DNA from 2 places in the Collinsella sp. CLA-JM-H32B genome. Region 1 is predicted to be linked to the other one. Evidence: riboswitches for the same ligand, from Rfam matches in the RefSeq annotation. Region 1 holds a riboswitch; the other holds the start of a gene.
What was found. A riboswitch is a leader RNA that binds a small molecule or an ion and turns the genes downstream of it on or off. The one in region 1 is predicted to bind thiamine pyrophosphate.
Positions count from the first base shown of each region.

Region 1 (4,191 bases):
AGAAGGTCTCGCCCTCCTCGGACACAATGACACCCTTGTTGGTGCGCTCAAAGATATGCACACCCATCTCGTTTTCGAGATCGCGGATCGATGCGGTAATCGAAGGCTGCGACACAAAGAGCCGGCGCGAGGCCTCGGTAATGCTGCCGCATTCGGCAACTTTGACGACATATCTGAGCTGCTGAAGCTTCATAGCTTTCTCCCTAGACGTTCGTGACGTCGAAACCCGTCGCATCCATCTGACGCATAAACGGCGGTATCTCCCCCGTCGCGGCGCAGGCGGCAATCTGATGCAGAGCCCCGGCAACCGCATCGTCTGCCGCAGCGCCGATATGCCAGCGCGCGGCAGCCGTGACAGCCTCGTTGGCATTGGCGACTGCAACGGAGTTGGGAACGGCACCGATCATGGGCAGGTCGTTATCGGAATCGCCAAATACGACCACCTCGTCGGGCGTCAGGCCCAAAGCGCGCGCCAGCTCCAGCGCAGCGCAGCCCTTGTCCCAACCAGCCGGAAGGATGTCAAACAGGCGCACGCGGTTGTTGGGAAACACAAGCGAGAGCTCCGGCACCTCGGCGGCAATGTGCTCGCGCAGCTCAGTGAGCTCTTCGCGCGAGCGGGCGCTCCAGATATTCGCCTTGTATACCGGGGCATCATCGACAACAGGACGGCACGGGGCCTCTTCGCCCTTGAGCCACGCGTTGCCGCCCGACTCCATGGCGCGGCGCACGCGCTCGGGGTCGCCCGTCACGCAATAGGCATCGTTATCCCAAAAGTCGTCACCCAGGCTGTAGACCTTTAGATAGGTATCGTCGGTCTCTTGCTCGAGGTAATCGGCCAGACGCGTCAGGGCACCGTTGTCGGTCGCGCGCGAAGCGACCACCTGACCGTCGACAAACATTACCTGGCCGTTACAGAATGCGCCAGTCGAAAAACACTCGGAACGGTTTTTGAACATCCAGCCCATCGCGGACGGCTGACGACCCGAAACCGGCCCAAAGTGCAGACCCGCCGCCTGCATGGCATGAATACCCTCAATGGCGTAGTCGCTGGCGCCGTCATGCCCGGCTGGAATCAGCGTATCGTCCATATCGGTCAGCACAAGTTTAATCATAAGGCCCCCATTCGTATCGGTCCTACCTATTGTAACGACCCGCCAAAATAAACCTGTCCCTTTTTGGCAGGTGCGTTAGTATAGGGAACAACAGATTCGATGCGGGAGTGCCGGCGGTGCAAACCACAAGGCTGAGAGGGCATGGGGCCCAATCCTTTGAACCTGTCAGTTAATGCTGGCGTAGGGAGCATGCCGCCTTTACAGGGGCGCTGTCTATGCACAGCGCCCCTTTTCTATGCCAAGGAGGCATGTGCAGTGATTGATTCGGAACAGCTTAAGCAACATATGGTCAAGGCCGTGGATGAGATTCGCGCCACCAATCCGATGGCCGGCTCCATCACCAACACGGTGACGATCGACTTTGTCGCCAACGCGCAGCTCGCCGTGGGCGGTTCGGCCGCCATGGTCTATCTGCCCGACGAGGGCGAGGCGCTCGTTGCCGGCGGCGGCGCCATCTATCTCAACATGGGCACGCTCTTCCCCATCTACGAGCAGACGATTCCCCGCGCGGCCAAGGCGGCACACGACGCCGGCAAGCCCTGGGTGCTCGATCCGGTGGGCCTGGGCATCGGCAGCCTGCGCACCCAGCTGGTAAACGAGCTCAAGCAGTACAAGCCCGCCATCGTACGCGGCAACGCCTCCGAGATCATCGCGCTCGCCGGCCTGTGGGGCCTTGAGGGCGAGGCGGCTGATCTGAGCCGCGTGCGCGGTGTCGATACCACCGACACGGTCGACGCCGCCTGCGCCGCTGCCGTGGCGCTCGCTCGCTACACCGGCGGCGCCGTAGTGGTCTCGGGCGAAGTCGACCTAATCACCGACGGCACGACCGTGGCCAAGTCCCACGGCGGCAGCCCGCTCATGTCCAAGATCACCGGCTGCGGCTGCTCGCAGGGCGGCGTGCTGGCCGTGTACGCCTGCGCTGCCGATCCGTTTACGGCAGCCGTCTGCGGCACCGCCGTCTACAACGTTGCCGGCACGCGCGCCGCCGCTGTCGCCGATGCCCCGGCAAGCTTTAAGGTCGCCTTTATCGACGAGCTCTACCGCGCAACCGCCCAGGACATTGCCGATAACCAACTCGAGCTCGAGGAGGCATAGGCCATGTCCGAGCCCACAACCAATGCCGGCATGAACACGCTCGTCGCCGTGGCCATCGCCCCGTGCGGCACCGGCGATGAGCTCTCCGCCGAGGTCGCCGAGGTCGTGCGCGTCATACGCGAGAGCGGCCTTCCCAACCGCACCACCTCGATGTTTACCGAGATCGAAGGCGACTGGGACGAGGTCATGCAGGTCGTGCGCGACGCGACCTTTGTTCTGGCAAACAAGGGCATCCGCACCGAAGTCGTGCTCAAAGCCGATATTCGTCCCGGATTTACCGACACCATGACCGGCAAGCTCGAGCGCATGGAAGCACAGATCAAGAAGCAGGAGGAAGCACGATGAGCATCCGCGACAACCTTGATATCTCGGCCTACCTAGTACTCGGCCCCGAAAACACGCTGGGACGCCCCGTGGGCGATGTGGTGGCCCAGGCGCTCGACGCAGGCTTTACCTGCATCCAGGTGCGCTCCAAGGTGGCAAGCGCCCGCGAGATCATCGCACTGACCGGCGACGCCGCGCAGGCAATCGCACAGGCTGGCAAGACCGGTCAGGTCGCCCTGTTAATCGACGACCGCCTGGACTGCGTACTCGCCGCGCGCGAGCAGGGTATTGCTGTCGATGGCGTGCATGTAGGCCAGAGCGATATTCCCGTCGAGGTCTGCCGCAAACTTTTGGGCCCCGATGCCATCGTGGGCCTTTCGGCCCGTTGCGAGGAGATGCTCGAGTACGTCAAGACCGCCGACATGAGCCTGGTCGACTACCTGGGCATCGGCCCGCTCCACGAGACCGAGACCAAGCGCGACTGCGGACGCGCAGCCGATGGCTCCATCATCACCAAGAGCTTTGAGGATCTGGCCGCACTCCACGCGGCAAGCCCCGTGCCCATCGTAGTGGGCGGCGGCGTCAAGACGGCCGACCTGCCGCAGCTCAAGGCCACCGGCGTCGATGGCTTCTTTGTGGTAAGCGCCGTCTGCAGTGCCGACGACCCCCACGCTGCCGCCAAGGAGCTTGTCGACACCTGGCAGCAGGCATAAGCCTAGGCCGAGCAGTTTATTCGCAGTCTCATATCTTCTAGAGCGGAAAGCGCATCCCAGTTTGGACCTCCATTCCGGGATGCACTTTCCGCATGCGACCCTTACCCCGCCAGATATGCTTCCAACGCCGGCAAAGTCGCCTCCGCATCGCGGCGACCGACCTGGTAGATGCGCTCGAGCTCATCCGGTTCGCGGCATAGCGACGGCACCTTCACCGATTCGCTCGGACGCACCACAAAGATATCGCCGGCGGCCTCACGACGTGCCAGGTCATCGAGCGTGGTATTGTAAACCTCATGCCGGTGCTCAAGCGCTGCGACAAACTCCGGGTAGTGACGGAACACGCGACGCAGCATGGGCATCACGCTGTTGGGCTGCTTCACAAAGCCCGCCGGCTGCGTGAGTACCACGATATTGCGGTCATACCCCTGTGAAAACAACCAAGCGCTGGGAATGGAATCGGCCACGCCACCATCCAGATACTTATGCCCGTCAATAGCAACGGGACGCGTCGCCACAGGAATCGCCGACGATGCCCGGATCCACTCGATATCCCTCTCGTCGCCATAGGGCAGGTCGTGGTAGACGGCCTTGCCCGTCTCGATATCAGTACACACGCACGTAAACCGCATGGGACAGGCGCGATACGCCTCCAAGTCAATGGGATCGCGCTCGATAGGCACCTCGTGATAGGCAAAATCGGCATTGAACATGTCGCCGGTCCGCAGCCAGCTTGCTACACCCGCATAGCGCTTGTCGGCACAATAGGCCTTGTTGTAGCGAATGGCACGTCCGATCTGCCGCGATTTAAAGTTGTAGCCAAACGCCGCGCCCGCCGAGACACCCACCATATGGTCGCAGGTCAAGCCGTGCTCCATCCAAACGTCGAGCACGCCCGCCGTATACATACCGCGGTAGCCGCCTCCCTCGAGTGCCAGCCCCACCGT
Region 1 covers NZ_JBBNNA010000001.1:391,998-396,188, reverse strand. Annotated here, with positions in the region: gene AAA138_RS01650 (LysR family transcriptional regulator) at 1-193, opposite strand, end outside; gene AAA138_RS01645 (HAD family hydrolase) at 204-1,112, opposite strand; TPP riboswitch at 1,206-1,316, shown strand; gene thiM (hydroxyethylthiazole kinase) at 1,368-2,207, shown strand; gene AAA138_RS01635 (thiamine-binding protein) at 2,211-2,552, shown strand; gene AAA138_RS01630 (thiamine phosphate synthase) at 2,549-3,244, shown strand; gene AAA138_RS01625 (patatin family protein) at 3,346-4,191, opposite strand, start outside.

Region 2 (4,191 bases), on a different contig from region 1:
TGCGGCGCTCGGCGCGTTTTTGGGCAGCTTCGTCACGGTTGTCGCGCTCGCCCTGATCTGGGGCGGGAGCGACCGCGGGCGATAACAGCAAAAGGGGCCGTGGCGGTTCGTCGCCACGGCCCCTTTTTCGCATCCCTCGAATATCCTAAGTTGCCGCCAAACCCTAAGTATGGTCAGCGTGTTGCTGTGCCGTCAGCGAGTTTTTCCTGTTGGTCAGCATCAATAGCGAGCTGCGGCAAACTGCCTCAGTACTGCCACATGTGGTTGACGGGGCCGGAACCTTCGCCCATGTCAAAGCCGGCGGCGAGAGCGCCGGTTAGGTAGGCCTTGCCGGCGTTGATGGCGTCGGCAAGTTCCATGCCCTGTGCCAATGCGCAGGCAATGGCGGACGAGAGCGTGCAGCCGGTGCCATGCGTGTTGCCGGTCTCGATGCGCTTATGGCGGAACCACGTGGTGAGCGGATCGCCCAGGTGGTTGCCCTCGTCATCGAGCGGCGCGGGCTCTGCTAGCACATCGTTGGCCTCGTTGACAAAATGCCCGCCCTTAACGAGGGACGCGCAGCCAAAGCGGCGGGTGAGGAGCATGGCAGCGTTTTGCTGCGTGCGCTCGGAATCGACCTCGTAGTCGAGCAGCGCCATGGCCTCGGGAATGTTGGGCGTGATGACGGTCGCCAACGGGAACAGGCGACGTGTGAGCGCCTCGGCGGCATCCTCGGCAATGAGGCGAGCGCCCGAAGTGGCGACCATGACGGGATCGACGACGATATTTTGTGCGTCCCAGGCACTCAGGCGGTCGGCGATAACCTCGATAATCTCAGCAGAGGAAACCATGCCGATCTTGACGGCGCTGGGTCGGATATCGTCAAAGACGGCATCGATCTGCGCCGCGACAATATCCGGGGAGACATTCTGCACGGTGGTGACACCGAGCGTGTTTTGTGCGGTGATGGCCGTGATGGCTGTTTCGGCATACAGACGGTGCGCCGTGATGGTCTTAATGTCGGCCTGAATGCCGGCGCCACCGCTGGAATCGGATCCTGCGATGGATAGAACGGCAGGTACCTTGCTGCGATCCATGTTCGCTCCCTTGTCTGGTCGGATTCAAATGGGTCTTTAAGCCAGCATTATAAAGATGCCCAGGCCGGTGATATGCCGAACCCGGGCGCGAGATGTAATTTTTACGCAAATGCAGGCAAATGTTCACAAGTTAACAATTGGCAGGTACTGCGGCGAGCCTATAGGCGATTGCGGCGAAGAGGCTAGTCCTCCATACCGAGGTCGATCGTCGTGCCCTCAAACACTTTGTTGACGGTGCGGACGGCGCACATCTTGCCACACATGGTGCAAGTGCCCTCGGTGGCGGCAGGGGATTCCTCGTAGCGTTTTTTGCCGGTGACCGGGTCGAGGGCGCACTTCCACATGGCGTCCCAGTCGAGCTTGCGGCGTGCCTGGCCCATCTTGTCGTCCATGTCGCGGGCGTGCGGCACCTTCTTGGCGATATCGGCGGCGTGCGCGGCAATCTTGGTGGCCATGAGGCCATCGAGCACGTCCTGGGCGTCGGGCAGGCACAGGTGCTCGGCGGGCGTCACGTAGCACAGGAAGTCGGCGCCGGAGCTTGCGGAGATGGCGCCGCCGATGGCGGCGGTAATGTGGTCGTAGCCCACGCCGATATCGGTCACCAGCGGCCCCAGCACATAGAACGGGGCGTTGTGGCACAGACGCTTCTGCAGCTTCATATTGGCGGCGATCTCGTCGAGCGCCATGTGACCCGGGCCCTCGACCATGACCTGGACGCCGGCGGCCCAAGCACGCTTGCACAGCTTGCCCAGTTCGATCATCTCGGCAGTCTCGGTGGCGTCGTTGGAGTCGTAGAGACAGCCCGGGCGGCAGGAGTCGCCGAGCGAGATCGTTACGTCGTACTCGTGGCAGATTTCGAGCACCTCGTCGTAGAACTCGTAGAAGGGGTTCTCGTTACCGGTGACTTCCATCCAGCCAAACAGCAGCGAGCCGCCGCGGCTGACGATGTTCATGAGGCGGCCGGTCTCCTTGAAGGTCTTGATGACCGATTTATTGATGCCGCAGTGGATGGTCATAAAGTCCACGCCGTCTTCGGCGTGTGCACGCACGACCTCGAGCAGATCGTCCTTGGTCAGCTTGACCAGCGGCTTTTCCATGTAGCCGATGGCGTCGTACATGGGGACGGTGCCTACCATGAGCGGCGTCTCGTCGATGAGCTGCTGGCGGAACTGGCGCGTCTTGCCCGAGTTGGAGAGGTCCATGATGGCGTCGGCACCAAAGTCCTCGGCGATCTTGACCTTCTTCCACTCTTCGGCGGCATCGGCCTTATCGCCCGAGATGCCCAAGTTGACGTTGACCTTGGTGGACAGGCCCTCACCGACGCCAAAGGCGCGCATGCCCTTTTTGATGTGCACGATGTTGGCGGGAATGGCGATGCGGCCGTCGGCCACGCGCTCGCGGATGTACTCGGGGTCGCGATGCTCGCGCTCGGCGACCTCCTTCATCTGCGGCGTGATCTGTCCGGCGCGGGCGAAGTCGATTTGCGTGACAAGCTTGGACTCGGTCTGTGTGCTCATTGGCACGGCTCCCTTCGTTGGCATTACCCATATCAGGTTTGCGGGTCAGGGCGGGCGCGCCCAATCTCAGCCTGCCGTCCTGTCCTGCAAGCTCCCCGTTTATGTAGTGGGCTCAAGTATAGCCTGAATGGGTACGATTGGCCTAACGAACGTGCCTGTGGGGAGGCGTACATGGAAGACAAGCATCTATATCGAGAGACGCAATGGGACATATCGGCCGAGGAGGGCCGTGCGCACCATGGGTTGGTCGCGATTGGCTTTGCGGTGCTTGCCGTGCTGGTGATTGCCTTTTGTATTTGGACGTTTGGCGGTCGCGGCGGCGCTGCCTGGGAGTTTGAGGCCGATGATAGCCTACCGATTATGGCGGTGAGGAGTACTGGCGGTAATGCCAATACGCTCGCCATTCCGGGCGATTATTGGTACCCGCGCGATGAGTTTGTTCAGTTGCAGCTGAGTGGTGGGTCCATTCCAGGCGAAGAAATCGAACGCGTGACGTTTGACGCGGCGCTCAAAACGCTGACGGTGAAGCTCAAAGATCAAGGAGATGTGCCCACGACCATGGATATCGCCCTGACGGAATGGCGTCTGGAGCCTCCGTCGGGCGTCAAGGTGTCCGAGGTTGAGCATGTCAAGATTACCTATCAGGACGGCACGACAAATGAAATTGCCAAAGCCGACGGCTTGGCGGAATAGACGTCGTGCCTAGGCGGTACATTCAAGAGTAGCGGTGGTCCTACAAGGCCCGTTCGTTCAGGAAGACCAAAGTGTTTTTATTTGAAAGCTCGGGAAGGTGACGATAGCCAACGTCGAACGCGGTGAGCCCGCTTACATCCTCGACCTTGTTTTCCGCCATCCAGCGCACCATGGAGCCGCGCGCCTTTTTGCTGGCGGTCGAGCGCTGGATGGGCTTGCCGTTGCGGATGCCTTCACCAAAGAGGCACGTGACGACTGTGGCGTCGCCCGCGAGGTGGGGCAGAACGGCTTTGGCGTACTCCGCGCTGGCGAGATTGACGATCGTAGCGTTGGAGCTCGCCGGAGCGATGGTCCGTGCGAGCTTGTCGCCCCAAAACGCGTAGAGGTCTCGGGCATCGTCGACGGCAAGCTTTGCGCCCATCTCCAGCCGATACGGTTCAACGGCATGAAAGGGGCGTACGCATCCGTAAAGGCCCGAGAGGATCCAGAGATGGTTTTGCAGCCAGTCGAGCTGTGCGGCATCCATGACCTCGGGCGCCATACTTTGGTATTGGATGCCGTGGTAGGACATGACGGCGGGGGAGAGGTGTCGGGCGAGTGCGGGATTGTCGAGATCGCCGTTTTTCAGGATGGGCCCGAACTCATGCAGGGTGTTGAGGCAAGGCCCCAGCAGTTTGTCACTTACGTTCCATAGCGTCTGCAGACCGCCGCTGCCTTCATTTCGTTCGATATCTAGCAGTGCGCGGTGGAGGCGAGCCGTTTCGTGCGCAAAAGGCGGTATGTCCAGGACTTCAAAAGCATCTTGGGCCGCGCGCATCTGCTTGGCGGGCGAAATGATGACCTGCAGCATGGACTCTCCTCTGCCAAAAAGGAAGTTGCGGTGGAATACGGTCTGTTTTGGCCGT
Region 2 covers NZ_JBBNNA010000007.1:2,967-7,157, forward strand. Annotated here, with positions in the region: gene thiD (bifunctional hydroxymethylpyrimidine kinase/phosphomethylpyrimidine kinase) at 246-1,076, opposite strand; gene thiC (phosphomethylpyrimidine synthase ThiC) at 1,259-2,593, opposite strand; TPP riboswitch at 2,586-2,701, opposite strand; gene AAA138_RS05335 (hypothetical protein) at 2,765-3,286, shown strand; gene AAA138_RS05340 (YaaA family protein) at 3,327-4,136, opposite strand.
Region 2: another riboswitch for thiamine pyrophosphate. It lies ahead of thiC (phosphomethylpyrimidine synthase ThiC); the one in region 1 lies ahead of thiM (hydroxyethylthiazole kinase).